2 regions of the Xylophilus sp. PBN-3R genome follow, and region 1 is predicted to be linked to the other one. Evidence: predicted binding sites of a transcription regulator. Region 1 holds the regulator's gene; the other holds the start of a gene.
The links. The regulator NrdR, encoded in region 1, represses ribonucleotide reductase genes. The targets are predictions, from matches to a motif close to CACNANATNTNGTG.
Positions count from the first base shown of each region.

Region 2: a site for NrdR is predicted at 1,486-1,499, ahead of AC3ANW_RS02615 (ribonucleoside-diphosphate reductase subunit alpha). Genes of this name have one in related genera too.

Region 1 covers NZ_CM173225.1:937,380-941,692, reverse strand. The annotation lists gene AC3ANW_RS04340 (transglycosylase SLT domain-containing protein) at 1-319, shown strand, start outside; gene glyA (serine hydroxymethyltransferase) at 580-1,824, shown strand; gene nrdR (transcriptional regulator NrdR) at 1,837-2,289, shown strand; gene yccS (YccS family putative transporter) at 2,344-4,313, shown strand, end outside.
Region 2 covers NZ_CM173225.1:557,868-562,180, reverse strand. The annotation lists gene AC3ANW_RS02625 (sigma-54-dependent transcriptional regulator) at 1-704, shown strand, start outside; gene ampD (1,6-anhydro-N-acetylmuramyl-L-alanine amidase AmpD) at 676-1,293, shown strand; gene AC3ANW_RS02615 (ribonucleoside-diphosphate reductase subunit alpha) at 1,636-4,313, shown strand, end outside.

The sequences.
Region 1 (4,313 bases):
GGTGGGCGTCCGGGTGCTGCAGGAATGCATCGCACGCGCCGGTTCGCTCGAGGGCGGCCTGCGTTATTACGTCGGCGCCGCCAACATCGAGGACGGCGGTTATGCCGCCAAGGTGCTGGCCGAACACAGCCGCCTGCAGCAGGTCGCCGCCGGCCGCCAGGTGCCGGTGCTGCCGCCGGCCATCATCACGCCGGCACCGATGCAGGTTCTGCCGATCCGTCCGATCCCGGTGGCGGCTCCGGCCGAAGGCCCCGCCGCCACGCCGGAAAAGGTAGCGACCGCCACCCTGTCGCACCTGGAAATCGCGGCTGCGCAATAAGTTGATGCAGGCGGACGGCGGACGTCTCTTTCGAAACCGTTAAAATAGCCGCCGTACGCGACTGGCGATAGGCGCGGCGGGCCGCTGGCTCCGCTGCCGCTGACGTGGAATCCATGCGGGGCAACGCCCCGACAACCACTGGGAAGCGTACCGCCCGGAACAGCGGCCCTTTGGCTGATGACCGGTGTGTTTCAGCCGTTCGCCTGGGCAGCCCTCGTTTCCACACAGGGACTTTCATTCGTCTGAAGGACTGCCACGCCATGTACGACCGTTCCATTCTTGTCGAACAAGCCGACCCCGAAATCTTTGCCGCCATCCAGGCCGAGAACCTGCGCCAGGAACAGCACATCGAGCTGATCGCCAGCGAAAACTACGCTTCGCCGGCCGTGATGTGGGCCCAGGGCACCCAGTTGACCAACAAGTACGCCGAAGGTTATCCGGGCAAGCGTTATTACGGTGGCTGCGAATTCGTCGACATCGCCGAGCAACTGGCCATCGACCGCGTCAAGCAGCTGTTCGGCGCCGATGCCGCCAACGTGCAGCCGCATTGCGGCGCTTCGGCCAACGAAGCCGTGTTTCTGGCTTTCCTGAAGCCCGGCGACACCATCATGGGCATGAGCCTGGCCGAGGGCGGTCACCTGACCCACGGCATGCCGCTGAACATGTCCGGCAAGTGGTTCAACGTGGTTTCCTACGGCCTCGACAAGAACGAAGCCATCGACTACGACGCGATGGAAGCCAAGGCCCGCGAACACAAGCCCAAGCTGATCGTCGCCGGCGCCTCGGCCTATTCGCTGCACATCGATTTCGAGCGCTTCGCAAAAATCGCCAAGGAAGTCGGCGCGATCTTCATGGTCGACATGGCCCACTACGCCGGCCTCATCGCCGCGGGTGTGTATCCCAACCCGGTGCCTTACGCCGACATCGTCACCTCGACCACCCACAAGAGCCTGCGTGGCCCGCGCGGCGGCATCATCCTGATGAAGGCCGAGCACGAGAAAGCCATCAACAGCGCGATCTTCCCCGGCCTGCAGGGCGGCCCGCTGATGCATGTCATCGCCGCCAAGGCAGTGGCGTTCAAGGAAGCCCTGACACCCGAGTTCAAGGCCTACCAGCAGCAGGTGGTGGCCAATGCCCGCATCGTGGCCGAAACGCTGACTGCCCGCGGCCTGCGTATCGTGAGCGGCGGCACGCAGAGCCACGTCATGCTGGTCGACCTGCGCAGCAAGGGCATCACCGGCAAGGAAGCCGAAGCCGTGCTGGGCAGCGCCCACATGACGATCAACAAGAACGCCATTCCGAACGACCCCGAAAAGCCCTTCGTGACCAGCGGCGTGCGGATCGGCACTCCGGCCATGACCACCCGTGGTTTCAAGGACGAGGAAGCCCGCGCCACCGCCCACCTGGTGGCCGACGTGCTGGACAACCCGCGCGATGCCGCGAACATCGAAGCGGTCCGCGCCAAGGTGCACGCGCTGACCTCGCGTTTCCCGGTCTACAAGTAATCGGCTGCCCGGATGAAGTGCCCCTTCTGCGCCCACGCGGACACCCAGGTGATCGACACCCGGGTGGCCGAGGACGCGACCTTCATCCGGCGCAGGCGCCGCTGCGGCGCCTGCGATAAACGTTTCACCACCTACGAGCGGCCGGACCTCAGCTTTCCGGCCATCGTCAAGAAGGACGGCCGGCGGGTCGACTTCAAGCCTGAAAAACTGCGTGCCTCGATGGACCTCGCCCTGCGCAAGCGGCCGGTCGGCGTCGAGCAGGTCGACAGTGCGGTCGAACGCATCGAAGAAGCGCTGCTGACCACCGGCCTGCGCGAAATCGCATCCAACCGCCTCGGTGAACTGGTGATGCGCGAACTGCGCCGTCTCGACAAGGTGGCCTATGTGCGGTTTGCCAGCGTTTACCGAAGTTTCGAAGACATCGACGAGTTCAAGACGCTGGTCGATGAGGTGGTGCGAACCTGAAACCCGCGCGCACGGTTCTTGCGTACAACTAGGGTTTACCCTGTGACGCCTCCGATGTTCCGTACCGCTCCCCACACGCTGCTCAAGCGACTGTGGGCCCACGATTCCGGTGTAGCCGGGGCTCGGGTGGGCATCGTCCTCGCCGCCATCATGGCGGCCTGCTGGCACTACGACCGGCTCGACTACGTGATGCCGATGTTCCTCGGAGTGATCGCTGGCGGCATCGGCGAGACCGACGACGGCTGGCGCGGACGGTTGCGCACCGTGCTGGTGACATTGCTGAGTTTTTCGGTCGCATCCCTGACGGTGCAGTTGCTGTTCGACCGCCACTGGGCATTTGCTGCCGCGCTTTGCCTTGCCGCCTTCGTGCTGACCATGCTGGGCGCCATCAGCGAACGCTACCGGGCCATCGCCTGGTCCACGCTGGTGCTTTCGCTCTACAGCGCCACCGGCATCGAGACCCACGGCCATAGCGAACTGCTGTGGCTTCAGCCGGCGCTGCTGCTGTCGGGGGCCACGGCCTATGGCGTGGTGTCGGTCGCATGGGCCCGCATCTTCGAACTGAACCCGGTGCGCCGCCGCATCGCCCAGGTCTACGACATGCTGGCGCAGTACCTGTGGCTGAAGGCCGCCATGTTCGAACCGATCCGCGGCGTGGACATGGAACGCCGCCGCATCGCCCTGGCCCATCGCAATGTCGACGTGGTGCAGGCGCTCAACCTGGCCAAGGACGCGCTGCTGCGACGTCTGCCGCCCGTCGATCCGGCCACCGGTGTGCCGCCCGACGAAGGTAACGAACAAAGCCGGCTGCTGCTGGCCCAGTACTTCATCGCGCAGGACGTGCACGAACGCGCCAGCTCGTCGCACGTGGCGTATGCCGAACTGGCCGATGCCTTCTTTCACAGCGACGTGATGTTCCGCTGCCAGCGCACCCTGGCGCTGCAGGGCAGTGTCTGCGCCGAGCTGGCGCAGGCCATCCGCCTGCGCCGTGGATGGCAGGACGACGGCGCCACCACCCAGGCACTGGCCGACCTGACCGGCGCTCTGGCGCATCTGGAGGACGAACAGCTGAACAGCGCAGGTCCGGGCCGCCTGTCCAAACGTGCGCGGCAGCTACGTTCGCTGCAGGCGCTCAGGCAGAACCTGCAGTCGCTCGACCAGCAACTGGCCGGCGCCGGTGAACCGCAGCCCGCCAGCCTGGGCGAAACCCTGTTCGATTCCACGCCCCGCACCCTGCGCGAAGCCTTCGCCAGGGTGCGCGGGCAGTGCCGGCTGGAAGCGCCCATCTTCCGCCACGCGGTGCGGCTGTCGCTGGCGCTGGCTGCCGGTTTCGTCGGCCTGAGCCTGCTGCACGCCGACCACGGCTACTGGGTGCTGTTGACCACGCTCTTCGTCTGCCAGCCGAGTTTCGGCGCCACCCGCCGACGGGTGCTGGAACGGGTCATCGGCACCTTCTGCGGACTGGTCGCCGGCTGGGCATTGCTGGTGCTGTTCCCCGACCTGCTGATCCAGTCGGCGGTGGCGGTGGCCGCGGGCATGGTGTTTTTCGCCTTCAACAAGACGCGTTATGGTTTTGCCACCGCCGCAGTGACGCTGGTCGTGTTGATGGGCAACAACCAGACCAGCAATGCCGCCGAGCTGATCCTGCCTCGCATGGTCGATACGGTGCTGGGCGCGCTGATCGCCTCGGCGGCTGTCATCGGCATCCTGCCCGACTGGCGTGCTCGCCGGCTGCGGCCCGCTGCGGCTGCCGCCATGACCACGGCCGCGCGTTACCTGCAGGCCATCGGCGCGCAGGTGGGCGGCGGCAAACGTGACGATCTGGCCTACCGGGTGGCAAGGCGCAACGCACACGATGCCGACGCAGCCCTGTCGACCGCCGTTTCACTGGTGCTGCAGGAGCCCGGCCTGGTGCGAGGCGGCATCGACGCCGGCATCCGGGTGCTGGTGCAATCGCACACGCTGCTCAACTATCTTTCGGCGCTGGGCGCCCACCGCGGCGAAGGCGGCAGCGCCGAAGAACA
Region 2 (4,313 bases), 380 kb from region 1:
TCCTCGACGAGATCGGCGACCTGCCGCTGGCCATGCAGTCCAAGCTGCTGCGCGCCATCCAGGAACGCTGCGTGCGGCCGGTCGGGTCGGCCCAGGAAGACACCATCGACGTGCGCATCGTCAGCGCCACCCATCGCGATTTGGGCGCTGACGTCCGTTCCGGCCGGTTTCGGCAAGACCTGTATTACCGGCTCAACGTGATCGAGGTGGTAGTGCCACCTCTGCGCGAACGCCGCGAAGACCTGGCCCAGTTGTGCGCGGCATTGCTCGAACGTATCTCGGCCGAGTCGGGCATGCCGACACCCCGGCTGTCCGAAGCCGCGCTGGAGCGCCTGCAGACCCTTCCGCTACCCGGCAATGTGCGAGAACTCGAGAACCTGCTGCACCGGGCGGTGGCGCTCAGCGAAGGCGAGCTGCTGCAACTGGAAGCCGCGGAGGACGACGAATGCGCCGCCGATGCCGGGCCGCCGCCCATACCGAGCGCGGTTCCCATGCCCGACGACCTTCAGGCCTACCTCGACGCCCGCGAGCGCGAGATCCTGGTAAAGGCGCTAGCCGACAACCGGTTCAACCGCACCGCCGCGGCCGCCCAACTGGGGATCAGCCTGCGGCAGATCCGCTACCGCATCGCCCGGCTCGGCATCACCGAACCGGGCGATACCCATGAAGCCGAAAATGCCGCCAGTGCCGCAGACGGCGACTGACGGCCCCGCCGGGTCCGATACCTGGGACGGCGGCTGGCTGCGCAGCGCGTTGCACTGCCCCTCACCCAATTTCGGCCCGCGTCCGGCCGATGCGGTGATCGACCTGGCGGTGGTGCACTCCATCAGCCTGCCGCCGGGCGAATACGGCGGCCCCGAAGTCTTCGAACTGTTCACCAACCGGCTGGACTGGGATCGCCATCCTTATTTCGCCACCATTCGCGGCATGGAGGTCTCTAGTCACTTCTATATCCGCCGCGACGGCGCGTTATGGCAGTTCGTCGACTGCGACGCTCGCGCCTGGCATGCCGGCCGGTCGCACTGGCGCGGCCGCGACAACTGCAACGACGATTCGATCGGCATCGAACTGGAGGGACTGGAGGGCCTGACCTTCGAAGCTGCGCAATACATCACTCTGGCCCGGGTCTGCCAGGCGCTGCCCCGGCGTTACCCGGTGACCTTCGTCGCCGGCCACTCGGACATCGCACCGGGGCGCAAGAACGATCCCGGCCCCGGCTTCGACTGGAAACGCTTCCAGCGTCTGCTCGGCTGGTCGGATGCCTCATTTCCAGGCAGCCCCGCCAGCGTGTAAAAAAACTCCGAAAAAATTTCAGAACGTTTTTTCCGCCGCTGGTTTGGACGGACAAACGCCGCAGGCCGCATGGGCGCTGGGTTTGCCGGGTTTCCGCAATTTCGCCGTTTTTAGGCATCCGGCATGTCAAGAGGAACGGCACAATTTTTTGTGTGTTCAACACAACCTGTGGTGTCTAGAATGAACCCCCGACCCTACATATAGGGCTTTGATCCGGCACCAGCCACTGCCGTAAGACTGCCAGCCCCGGTTGGCAGCGATTGCCGAGATAGCGCGTTTCCTGCCGCCGCCACGTGCCGCGTACACGGTCAAAGCCACTGAACAACGTTGAGGAATACCCGAATGCAAACTGCCACCAGCACGCCCATTGCCGAAGCCGGCCAACCCTTCCAGGCATCCGCCTCATCGACCGGCCAGAACCCGCCTGCCGCCAATGCGGGCACGCATTCGCATTACCAGATCATTCGCCGCAACGGCTCGGTCGTGCCGTTCGAGCCGCAGAAGATCGCGGTCGCGCTGATGAAGGCTTTCCTGGCCGTCCACGGCACAGGCGGCGCGGCATCGGCCAGCGTTCGTGAAACGGTCGACCTGCTGACCCAGAACGTCTCGCGTGCGCTGGTGCGTTCTCGTCCGGGCGGCGGCACCTTCCACATCGAGGACGTGCAGGACCAGGTCGAACTCGGCCTGATGCGTGGCAGCCACCACGAAGTCGCCCGCGCCTACGTGCTGTACCGCGAGCGCCGCACCCAGGAACGCACCCGCCAGGTCGAAGAAGCCAAGCCCGCCGCGCCGACCATGCACGTGATGGACAACGGCCAGCGGGTCGCCATGGACATGGGCAAGCTGCAGGCGCTGATCACCTCGGCCTGCTCCGGCCTGGGCGCCGACGTGAAGGCCGACCCGATCGTCGCCGAAACCATGCGCAACCTGTACGACGGCGTGCCGATCGACGAAGTGTTCAAGGCCGCCATCCTGGCTGCCCGCACCCTGATCGAAAAAGACCCGGACTACACCTACGCCACCGCCCGCCTGCTGCTGCACACCATCGCCCGCGAAGTGTTCGGCCGCGAAACCGCGCCGCACGAGATGGCGGCCGCCTACATCGAGTACTTCCCCCGTTTCATCCAGACCGGCATCGACAACGACCTGCTGGACGAACGCCTGGGCGGCTATGACCTGCCTCGCCTGGCACGTGCCCTGAAGGCCGAGCGCGACCTGCAGTTCGACTACCTCGGCCTGCAGACCCTGTACGACCGCTACTTCCAGCACGTCAAGAAGACCCGCATCGAAATGCCGCAGTCCTTCTTCATGCGTGTGGCCATGGGCCTGGCGCTGCAGGAAACCGACCGCGAAGCCCGCGCCATCGAGTTCTACGAAGTGCTGTCGTCGTTCGACTTCATGTCGTCCACCCCCACGCTGTTCAACAGCGGCACCCTGCGCTCGCAGCTGTCGTCCTGCTACCTGACCACCGTGCCCGACGACCTCGACGGCATCTACGAGTCCATCAAGGAAAACGCCCTGCTGAGCAAGTTCGCCGGCGGCCTGGGCAACGACTGGACCCGCGTGCGCGCCTTGGGCTCCCACATCAAGGGCACCAACGGCGAATCGCAAGGCGTCGTGCCCTTCCTGAAGGTGGTCAACGACACCGCCGTGGCGGTCAACCAGGGCGGCAAACGCAAGGGCGCCGTCTGCACCTACCTCGAGACCTGGCACCTGGACATCGAGGAGTTCCTGGAACTGCGCAAGAACACCGGCGACGACCGCCGCCGCACCCATGACATGAACACCGCGAACTGGATCCCCGACCTGTTCATGCGCCGCGTCATGGAAAAGGGCGAATGGACGCTGTTCTCGCCCTCCACCGTGCCCGACCTGCACGACCTGTTCGGTGCCGACTTCGAACGCGCCTACGTGGCCTACGAAGCCCGTGCCAAGGCCGGCGAGATCAAGCCGTCGCGCACCCTCCAGGCAACCGACCTGTGGCGCAAGATGCTCACCATGCTGTTCGAGACCGGCCATCCCTGGATCACCTTCAAGGACGCCTGCAACGTGCGCTCGCCGCAGCAGCACGTGGGGGTCGTGCACTCTTCCAACCTGTGCACCGAGATCACCCTGAACACCAGCGACACCGAGACCGCCGTCTGCAACCTGGGTTCGGTCAACCTGCAGCAGCATCTGAAGGACGGCAAGCTCGACCACGACAAGCTGCGCAAGACCATCTCCACGGCCATGCGCATGCTCGACAACGTGATCGACATCAACTACTACGCCGTCAAGAAGGCACGTGACTCCAACCTGCGCCACCGCCCGGTCGGCCTGGGCCTGATGGGCTTCCAGGACAGCCTGTACGAACTGCGCATTCCGTACGCATCGCAACAGGCCGTCGAGTTCGCCGACAAGTCGATGGAAGCCATTTGCTACTACGCCTACTGGGCATCGACCGAGCTGGCCCGCGAACGCGGCCGCTACGAGACCTACCAGGGTTCGCTGTGGGACCAGGGCATCCTGCCGCTGGACACCCTGAACCTGCTGGCCGAAGCCCGCGGCGGTTATGTCGAGGTAGACCGCTCGGTATCGTTGGACTGGGACAGCCTGCGCAAGAAGATCGCCGCCGACGGCATGCGCAATTCGAACTGCGTGGCCATCGCTCCGACCGCCACCATCTCGAACATCATCGGCGTCGACGCATCCATCGAACCCTGCTTCGGCAACCTGTCGGTCAAGTCGAACCTGTCCGGCGAATTCACCGTCATCAACAGCTACCTGGTGCGTGACCTGAAACGCCTGAACCTCTGGGACGACGTGATGGTCATGGACCTGAAGCACTTCGACGGATCGCTGCGTCCCATCGACCGCGTGCCGCCCGAAATCAAGTCGCTCTACGCCACCGCTTTCGAAGTCGAGACCACCTGGCTGGTCGAGGCCGCGTCGCGCCGCCAGAAGTGGATCGACCAGGCCCAGTCGCTCAATATCTACATGGCCGGAGCATCGGGCAAGAAGCTCGACGACACCTACAAGCT